2 regions of the Priestia sp. YIM B13486 genome follow, and region 2 is predicted to be linked to the other one. Evidence: a T-box and tRNA genes for the amino acid it is inferred to sense, from the RefSeq annotation. Region 2 holds a T-box; the other holds one or more tRNA genes.
The links. The T-box of region 2 lies ahead of ileS (isoleucine--tRNA ligase). A T-box ahead of a tRNA ligase gene usually reads a tRNA of that ligase, here a tRNA-Ile.
Positions count from the first base shown of each region.

Region 1: it encodes a tRNA-Ile, which carries the amino acid that the T-box ahead of ileS (isoleucine--tRNA ligase) is inferred to sense. The anticodon was not compared.

Region 1 covers NZ_JBHZOZ010000001.1:453,128-459,982, reverse strand. Annotated here, with positions in the region: gene ACFX4G_RS02330 (DUF1189 domain-containing protein) at 1-199, opposite strand, end outside; gene ACFX4G_RS02325 (Na/Pi cotransporter family protein) at 420-2,075, shown strand; gene ACFX4G_RS02320 (DUF456 domain-containing protein) at 2,162-2,647, shown strand; tRNA gene ACFX4G_RS02315 (tRNA-Asn) at 2,710-2,784, shown strand; tRNA gene ACFX4G_RS02310 (tRNA-Met) at 2,786-2,859, shown strand; tRNA gene ACFX4G_RS02305 (tRNA-Asn) at 2,900-2,974, shown strand; tRNA gene ACFX4G_RS02300 (tRNA-Ile) at 2,978-3,054, shown strand; tRNA gene ACFX4G_RS02295 (tRNA-Ser) at 3,066-3,158, shown strand; gene sodA (superoxide dismutase SodA) at 3,356-3,964, shown strand; gene ACFX4G_RS02285 (MFS transporter) at 4,094-5,371, shown strand; gene ACFX4G_RS02280 (peptidoglycan D,D-transpeptidase FtsI family protein) at 5,533-6,855, shown strand, end outside.
Region 2 covers NZ_JBHZOZ010000001.1:214,458-221,312, reverse strand. Annotated here, with positions in the region: gene ACFX4G_RS01050 (YggS family pyridoxal phosphate-dependent enzyme) at 1-287, shown strand, start outside; gene ACFX4G_RS01045 (cell division protein SepF) at 304-771, shown strand; gene ACFX4G_RS01040 (YggT family protein) at 775-1,044, shown strand; gene ACFX4G_RS01035 (YlmH family RNA-binding protein) at 1,096-1,869, shown strand; gene ACFX4G_RS01030 (DivIVA domain-containing protein) at 1,954-2,448, shown strand; T-box leader at 2,518-2,738, shown strand; gene ileS (isoleucine--tRNA ligase) at 2,810-5,575, shown strand; gene ACFX4G_RS01020 (conjugal transfer protein TraR) at 5,746-6,033, shown strand; gene lspA (signal peptidase II) at 6,114-6,581, shown strand; gene ACFX4G_RS01010 (RluA family pseudouridine synthase) at 6,578-6,855, shown strand, end outside.

The sequences.
Region 1 (6,855 bases), 240 kb from region 2:
AAACAGATTTCGGAAGATCTGTAGTAGCGATATGATAGCCGTTTACAATCGTCAAAGTCATAAAGAAAAATGTAGGCAGCAAAGAAATAAATGTTAAAAACAGCACAAAGCCAATTGTTTTATTCGTATGCTCAAAGCGAAGCGACCTTATTTTTTTGAAGGAAGTAAAACTCCATGCCATCTTTTTCAGCATGCTCATTGTAAAGCCTCCTTATATTAAAAATTCTAACTATCTCTTATTTTATAGCGAGAATTCAAGGTTTACAATAGGTTCTAGAAATCGTTTCCAATTACAATGTAAATATACTGTTAAGTTATTGTAAACATTAAGGGAAAGCCGTTTACAGTACTTTCAAACTTCATTAATAATAGTAGGGACTTATTTATGTCGTTAGAAAAAAATCAAGGAGCTGAGATATTTGGAACTAGATGTTCAAAAAATGATTTTTGAATTTATCGGCGGACTGGGAATCTTTTTATTTGGAATTAAGTTCATGGGAGATGGATTGCAAAAGTCAGCAGGAGATAAATTACGTGATATTTTAGACAGATTTACTACTAATCCGTTTATGGGAGTTCTAGCAGGTATCCTAGTTACTGTTCTTATTCAGAGCAGCTCAGGAACTACTGTTATTACGGTAGGCTTAGTAAGTGCTGGTTTTATGACTTTGCGCCAAGCTATAGGCGTTATTATGGGAGCAAATATCGGTACGACAGTTACAGCTTTTATAATCGGAATTGACATTTCGAGCTACGCTCTTCCTATTCTCGCAGTGGGAGCTATTTTACTCTTTTTCTTTAAAAGTAAGGCAGTTCAAAACTTTGGCCAGATCGCTTTTGGTTTTGGCATGCTCTTCTTTGGTTTAGAGCTTATGGGAAGTGGAATGAAGCCGCTTAGGTCCCTTCAACAATTTCAAGATTTAACTGTAAGCATGAGCGATAATCCTATTTTAGGAGTCGTAATTGGCACTTTATTTACGGTAATTGTTCAAAGTTCTAGCGCTACTATTGGCATTCTACAAGAACTTTTTGGACAGGGCGCTATTGATATACAGGCAGCGCTGCCTGTACTGTTTGGAGATAATATTGGCACAACTATTACTGCCATTTTAGCTTCAATCGGGGCAAGTGTAGCTGCAAGAAGGGCTGCTTTAACGCATGTCATGTTTAACTTAATTGGTACAACAATCTTTTTGATTATCTTGCCTCTATTTACTCGTTTTGTGGAATATTTGAAAGTAGCAATGGATTTGAATCCTGAAATGACGATTGCGTTTGCTCATGGTATTTTTAACACAACCAATACAATTATCCAGTTCCCGTTGATCGGTCTGCTTGCTTTAATTGTGACAAAACTAATTCCTGGAGAAGATGCTGTTATAGACTTTAAGCCTAAGCATCTTGATCCGATTTTTATTGAGCAGTCCTCTTCAATTGCTCTTGGTCAGGCAAAGGCAGAGCTGATTCGTATGGGAGAGTTTGCGACGCTTGGGTTGGAAGAGGCAAACGGCTATTTAAAAACACGTCAGCCTCAACATGCTGATGCTACTATGCAAATTGAAAATGCGATTAATAATCTGGATAAAAAAATTACTGATTATTTAGTGCTGTTATCCCGCTCTTCAATGTCAGAAGCAGAAAGTGAGGAACATTCGGTTCTTCTAGATACAGCACGAGATATTGAGCGTATTGGCGATCATTTTGAGAACATTATTGAGCTTGTTGATTATCAAATTACGAACAAAGTAAAGATGACCAAAGAAGCTAATAACGATTTAGCTGATATGTTCGAATTGACTATTCTAACAGTTAAAGAAGCTGTCTCTTCTTTAGAAAAAGTGGATAGAGAAAAAGCAGTACAAGTCATTCAAAAAGAAGAACAGATTGATGCGATGGAGCGTCTACTTCGTAAGAAGCACATTTTACGCCTGAATGAAAACATTTGTACAGGATCTGCTGCTATTGTTTTTGTGGATATTATTAGCAACTTAGAACGGGTCGGGGATCATGCGGTTAATATTGCGGAAGCGGTACTGGGCGATCGTTATGCAAAGACCTATTCACAGGTAAAATAAAGAAAGACCTTGCTTAAGCAAGGTCTTTCTTTATAGGTGTAGTTATTGTATGATAAATAGTAATACTAAAAAGGATAGGTGCGAACGTGGCTATTTTATGTTGGGCATTAATTATCGTTAGCTTTGTTGTATCGTTTGTTGGGTTAGTTTATCCCATCATCCCAAGCGTGCTATTTGTAGCTCTAGGATTTGTTATATACGGTTTATTTTATGATTTCAGCTCCTATAGCTGGTTATTTTGGGTGATACAAGGATTGTTAGTTGTGGCACTTTTTTTAGCAGACTATATAGCTAATATTATTGGTGTGAAAAAATTCGGAGGCACTAGAGCAGGTGTTTGGGGAAGTACAGTTGGGCTGCTTGTAGGTCCGTTTGTCATTCCGGGATTTGGAATTATTTTAGGGCCGTTTATCGGAGCGATTGTAGGAGAACTGCTTGTTCATCGGACCACAATTAGCAACGCAGTAAAAATTGGAGTAGGTTCGGTTATTGGCTTTTTTAGTGGCGCTATTTCAAAAGGATTTATTCAACTGCTGATGATTGCCTATTTTTTATACGCTGTTTTAAAATAATATATTGACTTTAGGCTAGAAACATGTTAAATTTTTAATGTCGCTAGTAAATGTTATATTGTTCCACAGTAGCTCAGTGGTAGAGCTATCGGCTGTTAACCGATCGGTCGTAGGTTCGAGTCCTACCTGTGGAGCCATGGCGGTGTAGCTCAGCTGGCTAGAGCGTACGGTTCATACCCGTGAGGTCGGGGGTTCGATCCCCTCCGCCGCTATTTTCCAATTTACGTTTGTGGCATACATAATTCATATTGTTCCACAGTAGCTCAGTGGTAGAGCTATCGGCTGTTAACCGATCGGTCGTAGGTTCGAGTCCTACCTGTGGAGCCATGTGGACCCTTAGCTCAGCTGGTTAGAGCAGACGGCTCATAACCGTCCGGTCGCAGGTTCGAGTCCTGCAGGGTCCACCATTTATAGGGTTGGAGGAATACCCAAGTCCGGCTGAAGGGATCGGTCTTGAAAACCGACAGGGGTGTTAAAGCCCGCGGGGGTTCGAATCCCTCTTCCTCCGCCATACTATTGTCTATTCAAAGCTTCTTTTGAGAAAAAGAAGCTTTTTTTATGTTTAAAAGAATAGCGAATGGGAATTAGGTAAATATAAATCATGGATTAGGAACTTTTTATTTGAAACAGTAGGGTAAATTTGCTAATCTAAACGTATATGGTGCTTTTGCGCCAAAATGCTTACATATTTTGAAGGAGGAATTATTCATGGCTTACAAATTACCAGAACTACCTTATGCATACGATGCACTGGAACCACATATCGACAAAGAAACAATGAATATTCACCACACAAAACATCACAACACATATGTTACAAATCTAAACGCTGCTGTTGAAGGCAAAGCGGATTTAGAAAGCAAAAGTATTGAAGAGTTAATTTCAAACTTAGATGCTGTTCCTGAAGATATCCGTACAGCAGTACGCAATAACGGTGGCGGTCATGCGAACCACTCATTATTTTGGACAATCCTTTGCCCTAACGGTGGCGGTGCTCCAACTGGTGAATTAGCAGACGCTATCGCTAGCAAATTCGGCAGCTTTGATCAATTCAAAGAAGAATTTGCAAATGCAGCTAAAACTCGCTTCGGTTCTGGCTGGGCTTGGTTAGTTGTAAACAACGGCGAATTAGAAGTAACAAGCACACCAAACCAAGATAGCCCATTAATGGAAGGCAAAACGCCAATTCTTGGTCTAGACGTTTGGGAGCACGCTTACTACTTAAATTACCAAAACCGCCGTCCAGATTACATTTCAGCATTCTTTAATGTTGTAAAATGGGACGAAGTTGCTAAGCGTTACGACGCTGCAAAATAAGCTAAAGACGTATTTAAGAGCCAGTAAAGTAATTATTACCTTTACTGGCTTTTTTGTTTTCCAATTCTTTTACATATCTCCTTTTCTTTTTCACACACTAGGTGTAGAAGAGAAAAGGAGTTTTTTGATATGCCTTTATTAAAAAAAGTAGTTGGAGATGTAGAAGTTAGTAAAGATTTACTTTTGCTTTTAATTATAGGCGGTCTTTATGCCTTGGCTATTTCAATTTCCAATTCGTTTGTTAACATTTATCTGTGGAAACAATCAGGCGAATTTTCGGATCTCGCTATTTATAATTTAGCGGTAGTGGTGCTTCAGCCGCTTACGTTTATTTTAGCAGGTAAATGGGCCAAACGAATTGACCGGGTTGTGGTTTTAAGGTTAGGTGTATCTTTTTTAGCTGTTTTTTATATCGCTGTATTAGTCAGTGGAGCTAACGCAGCCGAGTATTTAGTATTGCTTGGTGGACTGCTGGGTATAGGATACGGCTTTTATTGGCTAGCTTTTAATGTGCTAACTTTTGAAATTACAGAACCTGATACAAGAGACTTTTTTAACGGATTTTTAGGGATCTTAAACTCTTTTGCAGGGATGATTGGTCCTTTAGGAGCGGGCTTTGTTATTTCCGCTTTGTATGAATCACTTGGGTATAAAATTGTGTTTGGTGTATCGCTGCTATTGTTTATCGGTGCCGTTGTACTTAGTTTTTTTATTACAAGACGCGCAGCGGAAGGAGTATACAAATTTAAAGAAGTATGGGCTGAACGAAAAGTCAATAAAGACTGGAATCGAATATTGCAGGCTCATTTCTTTCAAGGGTTGCGTGAAGGTACGTTCATTTTTGTTGTATCCGTCATGGTATTTATTACGACGGGAAGTGAATTAGCTTTAGGAACATATGGACTGGTGAATTCAGCGGTTGCATTTGTAGGATACTATGTTGCCTCAAGGTTTATTAAGCAAAAAAATCGCCTTCGGTTTATCTTCACAGGGGGCCTCCTTCTCTATGGAGCAGTCTTTTTGCTTATCTTTAACTTATCGTATCCAAAGTTAATTATATATGCTGTTTGTATTGCCGTTGCCTATCCTATTTTATTGGTTCCATTCATTTCTCTAACGTACGATGTGATTGGACGAGCAAAAGACGTTGTTTCAAAAAGAATTGAATACATTGTTGTCAGAGAAGTATTTCTGAATATCGGGCGCGTCGTTTCCATATCTTTATTTTTAATAGCTGTACTGTTTTTTGATGAAGCAAAAAGTATTCCCATTTTATTAGCTATTGTTGGAGCAGGGCATACGATCATTTATTTTTGTGTGAGACATATCTCACAGCCTCTGCACAAAAAAGAAACGACTGTTACTCCTCCGGTATTAAATGAAGGAGACGGAGAGTCTCCAGCTTAGAGTGTTGTCAGCTCCTTCATTTGCACTATGGAAAATGCTTCGCTTTTCTTTTAAAATAAATACGTTGTGTAAATAGGCACCTGCCAGGTGTCTATTTATTTGCTAAATGGCTGATTTTATGGTGTTATGGTATATATGTTTTATAAAGTGTAGGTGTTGGTATGAAAAAGAAAAAAAGAAGAAAAAGTCACGTGCCTTTTCGTGTGAACTTACTTTTCTTGACCGTATTTGCCCTATTTTCCGTATTAATTTTGCGGTTGGGACTTGTTCAAATTGTATACGGTGAGAATTACGAACGAGAAGTGGAAAAAACACAGGACGTTACGGTCAGTACGCCTGTTCCTCGAGGGAAAATGTATGATCGTTATAACCGCGTAATTGTAGATAATACCTCTTTAAATACGATTACATATACTCGTTTTCAAGGAAATACAGCTGAAGAAAGGCTGCGTATCGCTAAAAAGTTAGCCACTATGATCGATGTTCCTTACACCACAAATGTGATTGATATTCCGGAAAATAAAAAGAATAAAGACGCTAAAAATGTGGTAAAAATTACAGAACGCGATATGAAGGATTATTGGATTATGCTTCACCCTAAAGAAGCGGAACAGAAAATTACGCAAGCTGATCGCAAAAAAGTTCAAGATGGTGAAATGACTGATGACGAACTGTATCAACGTCAGTTAGACCGCATCTCTAAAAAAGATTTAGAAAGTCTAAAGAGTGATTTAGAAGTTCTCGCTATTAAGCGCCAAATGGAGGCAGGTTACTCTAACACCCCGCAAATTGTTAAGAGCGGTGTGACAAATGAAGAGTATGCCGTTGTAAGTGAGCACTTAGATGAACTTCCAGGTGTTGATACAACAACGTATTGGGATCGCTCATACCCAGAAAACAGTACTCTTCGTACCTTGCTTGGAAATGTATCATCTGCCAACGAAGGACTGCCTAAAGATAAAGTACAGTATTACTTGTCAAGAGGCTATAGCCGAAATGACCAAGTTGGGACGAGCTATTTAGAGAAGCAATACGAAGCCCAGCTCAGCGGTCAAAAAGAAAAAGTCCAATATGTAACAGATAAAAAAGGAAATCTCCTTGATACAATTCAAGTGTCTAAAGGTGAACGCGGCAGTGATTTGGTTTTAACTATTGATATGGAGCTTCAAAAAGCGGTAGAAAAACAAATTACGGACCAGCTTTTAGCCAAAAAGCAAATGAAAGGAACGCAATTTTTAGACCGTGCTTTTGTTATTATGATGGATCCTCACACAGGAGAAATTTTAACAATGGCAGGTAAAAAATACACCATTGATAAGAAGACTGGAGCGCCTAAAATAGAAGATTTTGCATTGGGGAATATTTCAACATCTTATACAATGGGCTCTGTTGTAAAAGGAGCAACGGTTTTAGCCGGCTTAGATTCAGGAGCTATTAAGCCAAACACAGTGTTCGTTGATGAACCGTTAAAAATTAAAGGAACA
Region 2 (6,855 bases):
GCCTTGCTGTAGAAGACGTAATTCCATTTATTAAATCCCTTGAAGAATTTACAAATATTCAAGTGGTCGGATTGATGACCATGGCTCCTCACACAGATGACGAGTCTACGCTTCGCAGCTGTTTTCAAGGTCTAAAAAAATTGCAGAGTCGCATACAAGAACTAAACTTGCCATATGCACCGTGTACAGAGCTATCAATGGGAATGTCAAACGATTATGCAATTGCAATTGAAGAAGGAGCAACATTCATTCGACTAGGAACCACGTTAGTTGGGAATGAACGTTAAGGAGGTGTAATTCAAGATGAGTATGAAAAATCGCTTTAGAAGTTTTTTTGCTCTTGATGACGATACTGAATATGTAGAAGAACATTACGAACAAGAAGAGTCGGTAGAAGAGCCCGTACAGCAGTCGAGACCAGCAGCGAAAGCTAGTCAGCAGCCGAATCAGCAGCAAAATGTGATTAGCTTGCAAAGCGTTCAAAAATCATCAAAAATGATGCTTTGCGAACCTCGCGTCTATGCCGAAGCACAAGAAATTACGGATCATTTAAAAAATCGTAAAGTCGTAGTTGTGAATTTACAGCGCATTCAACGAGATCAAGCAGTGAGAATTGTCGACTTTTTAAGTGGTACAGTTTATGCTTTAGGCGGGGACATTCAAAAAATTGGAACCGACATCTTTTTATGTACACCTGATAATGTAGACGTAAGCGGAAGCATTTCAGATATGATGGGGGAACACGATACAACAAACGTAAAGAGGTGGTAGTTTTTGGACATCGTTTTTGGGATTCTTGGAAAATTAATTGGGCTTTACTCATGGGCACTGATTATTTACATTTTGATGTCTTGGGTACCCGATGTAAGGGCGTCTAAGTTTGGTCAGCTGCTTGGCAGTATTTGTGAGCCTTACTTAGAGCCTTTTCGTAAAATCATTCCGCCTATTGGCATGATTGATATTTCACCTCTTGTTGCAATCTTTTTATTGCGATTTGCTGAAAGAGGCGTGTATTCACTTAATAATGTGGTAGGTTTTATTTAAAAAAGGAATCGCTGGATTCCTTTTTTACATACCAATAGTAGGAGTAATAATATGTCTATTTATGAACATTTTAGGCAAGAAGAACATGGATTTATTGACCAGGTTCTTCAGTGGAAAGAAGATGTCCTACATCAATACAGCCCAAAATTAACGGACTTTTTAGATCCAAGAGAGCAGCAGATTGTGACAGCTATGGTCGGGACTGAAGGAGAGGTTCAAGTTTCATTTGATGGTGGACAACCGTTTGCTGAACGCAAGCGCGCGCTGCTATATCCGGATTACTATGTACCTCAAAGCGAAGATTTTCAGTTGCATATGTACGAGCTCAATTATCCTAAAAAGTTTGTGACAATTGAACATCCTCAAGTTCTTGGTTCGGCGATGTCCTTAGGACTGCGCCGTTCAAAATTTGGAGATATTTTGGTCGCGGGAGACGATATTCAGCTTGTAGCTGCAGAGGAAATTTCTTCTTATATTGAGATGAATTTAACATCAATTGGAAAAGCCAAAGTTTCACTTTCTTCTATTCAAAGAGAGCAGCTGCATGTGGTAAAAGAAGAGCTGATTGAACACGTTTATACAGTTTCTTCAATGAGGCTTGATGTTTTGCTGTCGACCATTCACAATTTATCAAGACAAAAAGTCCAGCCGTTTATTGCAAATGGAGCGGTAAAAGTAAATTTTAAAGTCATTGAACAGCCTTCTTTTGAATGTCATGAAGGTGATATTTTGTCGCTTCGTGGTCACGGCAGAAGTCGTATCGTTTCACTTGAAGGAAAAACTAAAAAAGAAAAATGGCGAATTGTTGTAGGAAAGCAGAAATAAAGAAATCTACTAGCAGGAAATTTTAAAAATATGTCGAATAAACCATTACTAATGATGTAATGAGACAACACGGAGGTGGCCTAGATGCCTTTAACCCCTTTGGATATTCATAACAAAGAGTTTAATCGCGGGTTTCGCGGATATGATGAAGATGAAGTAAATGAGTTTCTTGACCAAGTAATTAAAGACTATGAGCTAGTCATGCGTGATAAAAAGGAGTTAGAAGGAAGAGTATCTGAATTAACAGATCGTCTTGGACATTTTACTAACATCGAAGAAACATTAAATAAATCAATTTTAATTGCTCAAGAAGCAGCGGAAGATGTGAAGCGAAACGCTGAAAAAGAAGCGAAGCTCATTATAAAAGAAGCAGAAAAAAATGCGGACCGTATTATTAATGAAGCATTGTCTAAGTCTCGTAAAATTGCGATGGACATTGAGGAGACGAAAAAGCAGTCTAAAGTATTTAGAACTCGTTTCAAAATGTTAATCGAAGCACAGCTTGAAATGTTAAACAGCGACGACTGGGATCAGTTGATGGATTATGAGATGCCAGCGCTAGAAGAAAAAATTGACTAGTCAAGACATCATCTTGACTTCTCACGTTTTGTTGTCATATAATTTGGTAACAGATGAAATTTCATATCAAACAGTACGGAGACAGGGACAGTAGCTTTTTTAGTTTGTCAAAGCGAATCGAGGATGGTGTGAGCTCGATAACAAACAAAAAAGTGAAAATCACCCTAGAGTACCATTGCTGAACTGATGATAGTAAGCAGTGGCGGTTTATTCACGTTACGAATGCAAAGAGGATTTGCGTGCAGCAAATCTACTAGGGTGGTACCGCGGGAGGCCTTCTCGTCCCTTTTTGGGATGAGGAGGTCTTTTTGTTATGGTACAAAAAGATATGAAATTTACGTTTTTTTTTGGAGGGTAAAACATGGAATATAAAGATACATTATTGATGCCAAAAACTGAATTTCCAATGCGTGGAAATTTACCAAACCGCGAGCCTAAAATGCAAGAACAGTGGGCTGAAATGAATATTTATGAAAAAGTACAAAAACGTACGGAAGGCCGTCCGCTATTTGTCCTGCATGATGGACCTCCATATGCGAATGGCGATATTCACATGGGACATGCATTAAATAAAATTTTAAAAGATTTTATCGTTCGCTATAAGTCGATGTCAGGCTTCTGTGCACCTTATGTACCAGGCTGGGATACACACGGTTTGCCAATTGAAACAGCTTTAACAAAAAATAAAAAAGTAAACCGCAAAGAAATGACGGTAGCTGAGTTCCGTAAGCTTTGCGAACAGTATGCTTGGGAACAAGTAAACGGCCAGCGTGAGCAGTTCAAGCGTTTAGGTGTACGCGGAGATTGGGATAATCCATATGTAACGCTTCAGCCGCAGTACGAAGCGCAACAAATCAAAGTGTTTGGTGACATGGCGAAAAAAGGCTACATCTACAAAGGGTTAAAACCAGTGTACTGGTCCCCTTCAAGTGAATCTGCTTTAGCAGAAGCGGAAATTGAGTACTATGACAAACGTTCAGCTTCTATTTACGTAGCATTTAACGTAAAAGATGGTAAAGGTGTGCTTGAACAAGATGAAAAATTCATCATTTGGACGACAACACCATGGACAATGCCAGCTAACCAAGGGATTGCCGTCAATCCTGAGCTTCAGTACAGCGTAGTTGAAGCAGATGGAGCAAAATATGTAGTGGCAACTGAACTGATTGAAACAGTTGCTAAAGAAATTGAATGGGCTGACTATAAGACGCTTCGTACGGTAAAAGGTTCAGAACTTGAGCGTGTAGTAGCTGAGCATCCAATCTACAAGCGTGATTCATTAGTTGTTCTTGGCGATCACGTAACAACGGATGCTGGTACTGGGTGTGTTCATACAGCACCGGGACACGGGGAAGACGACTTTATCGTTGGTCAAAAATACGGTTTGGAAGTTCTTTGTCCAGTCGACAGTAAGGGTCATATGACGAATGAAGCACCAGGATTTGAAGGGTTATTCTATGATAAAGCGAATAAGCCGATTACAGACAAACTAGAAGAAGAAGGCGCGCTGTTAAAATTAAGTTTCATTACCCACTCATACCCACATGACTGGCGTACAAAGAAACCAACAATTTTCCGTGCAACGGCACAGTGGTTTGCGTCTATTAAAGATTTCCGTGAAGATTTATTAAAAGCAGTAGAAAAAACAAAATGGGTGCCTACTTGGGGTGAAACGCGACTTTATAACATGGTGCGTGACCGCGGAGACTGGTGTATTTCTCGTCAACGTGCATGGGGCGTTCCAATTCCGGTATTTTATGCTGAAAATGATGAGCCAATCATTACGGATGAAACAATTGAACACGTATCAAATCTATTTAGAGAACATGGATCAAACGTATGGTTTGAGCGTGAAGCAAAAGACTTGCTTCCGGAAGGCTTTACTCATGAAGGAAGCCCAAATGGCCGCTTCACAAAAGAAACAGACATCATGGACGTATGGTTTGACTCTGGTTCTTCACATCAAGCTGTTCTTGAAGAACGTGAAGACTTACAGCGTCCGGCTGATTTGTATTTAGAAGGTTCTGACCAATACCGCGGCTGGTTTAATTCAAGTCTTTCTACAAGCGTAGCTGTAACGGGTGAAGCACCTTATAAAGGGGTACTTAGCCACGGATTTGCTTTAGACGGTGAAGGTCGCAAAATGAGTAAGTCATTAGGAAACGTTGTAATTCCAGAAAAAGTAATGAAACAACTAGGTGCAGATATTTTACGTTTATGGGTAGCTTCTGTAGATTACCAAGCTGATGTTCGTGTATCTGATAACATTTTAAAACAAGTAGCAGAAGTATATCGTAAAATCCGCAACACGTTCCGTTTCTTACTAGGAAACTTAGCGGACTTTAATCCAACAACTGATGCTGTAGCTGTTGAAGACCTTCGTGAAGTAGACCGCTACATGCTTGTGAAGCTGAACAAATTAATTGATAAAGTGAAAAAATCTTATGATTCATATGAATTCTCAAGCATTTATCACGCAGTGCATAATTTCTGTACAATTGATATGAGTTCATTCTACTTAGACTTTGCAAAAGATGTATTGTACATCGAAGCAGAAAATAATGTAGAGCGCCGCAGCATTCAAACGGTCCTTTATGAAACGTTATTATCGTTAACGAAATTAGTGTCTCCAATTCTTTCTCATACAGCAGACGAAGTATGGGTTCACATTCCAAATGTAACGGAAGAAAGCGTGCAGCTAGTTGATATGCCAGAGGTTCAAGAAATCGAAGGAGCAGATCAATTAGTAGAGAAATGGGATGCATTCATGGAGCTTCGTGATGAAGTATTAAAAGCGCTAGAACAGGCTCGTAATGAAAAAGTAATAGGTAAGTCTTTAGAAGCAAAATTAACGCTGTATCCAACAGCAGATACGAAAGAACTGTTAGCATCTATTTCTGAAAATGTAGGTCAACTCTTCATCGTTTCAGATCTTGAGGTAGCAGAAGGTGAAGCACCTGCTGAAGCACAAAAATTCAGCTATGCTTCAATTGTTGTAAGTAAAGCAGAAGGTGAGAAGTGTGAGCGCTGCTGGGTTGTATCACCAACAGTTGGCCAAGATCAAGATCACCCGACTTTATGTACACGCTGTGCGGATGTTGTAAAAAATCACTACGTTCAGCAGTAATTAACAAAAACACGTCCTTTTTGGGCGTGTTTTTTGCTGTACGAAATTCCCAAATACAATGGTATAAAGCATTTAAAGCCTTAGGAAAAACTTGTGTTGTAGATTCGATGGAAAACTCGGTAAACCTAACATCATTAATACTTCATCTTATCAGCACAGGAGGCGTTTGAATGTATGAAAATTATCTTTCCATTGGACAGGAATTAGCTCTTATTAAAGAAGAATTACAAGATCGCCTATTGAGATATGCTACAGAACAATCTGGTTATATAGATGAAAAGGAACGTTACGTGATAGAAATGATTAAAGCCGATTTAAAAGATGTAGAACACGCGTTAGCAAAGCTTGACGTTGGTGCGTTTGGAATTGATGAACTAACTGGCGAAGTGATGTCTATTCATAAATTAAAAGTAATGCCGACGGCCCGCACAAATGAAGATTTATTTGTTTTATGGTGAGAAGCGAGAAAAAAAATGAATTATGTGCTAAAATGCTTTAGTATGGATTCGTTTGATTTTATTGCGGGAGGAAAACGTTTGTGTTTTATTATCTTATCGCTTTAGCTGTTATACTTATTGATCAGGTAACAAAATGGATGATTGTAAAAGAAATGTATTATGGACAAAGCATCACCGTAATTGAAAACTTTCTTTACATTACCTCTCATCGTAACAGAGGAGCCGCGTGGGGGATTTTACAAGGACAGATGTGGTTCTTTTATCTCATTACGGTGGTTGTGGTAGTCGGTTTAATAATTTATATTCAAAAGCTCAAAAAACAAGATAAATGGTTCGGTATTGCGCTAGCATTAATGTTAGGCGGCGCCATTGGAAACTTTATTGATCGAGTGGTCCGTAAAGAAGTAGTTGATTTCGTAAATACATACATCTTTACGTATGATTTTCCGATTTTTAACGTAGCTGATTCGGCACTTGTGGTCGGAGTAATCATCATGTTTATTATGACGCTGTTTGAAGGGAAAATGAAGAAGGAGCACAAAGAATGAATGTAATTGAAACAGTTATAAATGAAGAACAAGCGGGAGAACGTATTGATAAAGTACTTTCGACTGTAAATGCAGAATGGTCACGTTCACAAGTGCAGCAATGGATTAAAGAAGGTCACGCAAAAGTGAACGATAAAACCGTCAAAGGAAACTATAAATGTAAAACAGGAGACGCTATTATTATCGAAGTGCCGGAATTAGAAGAGCTTGATGTGGTAGCGGAAGAAATGGATTTAGATATTTATTATGAAGATCAAGATGTGCTTGTTGTAAA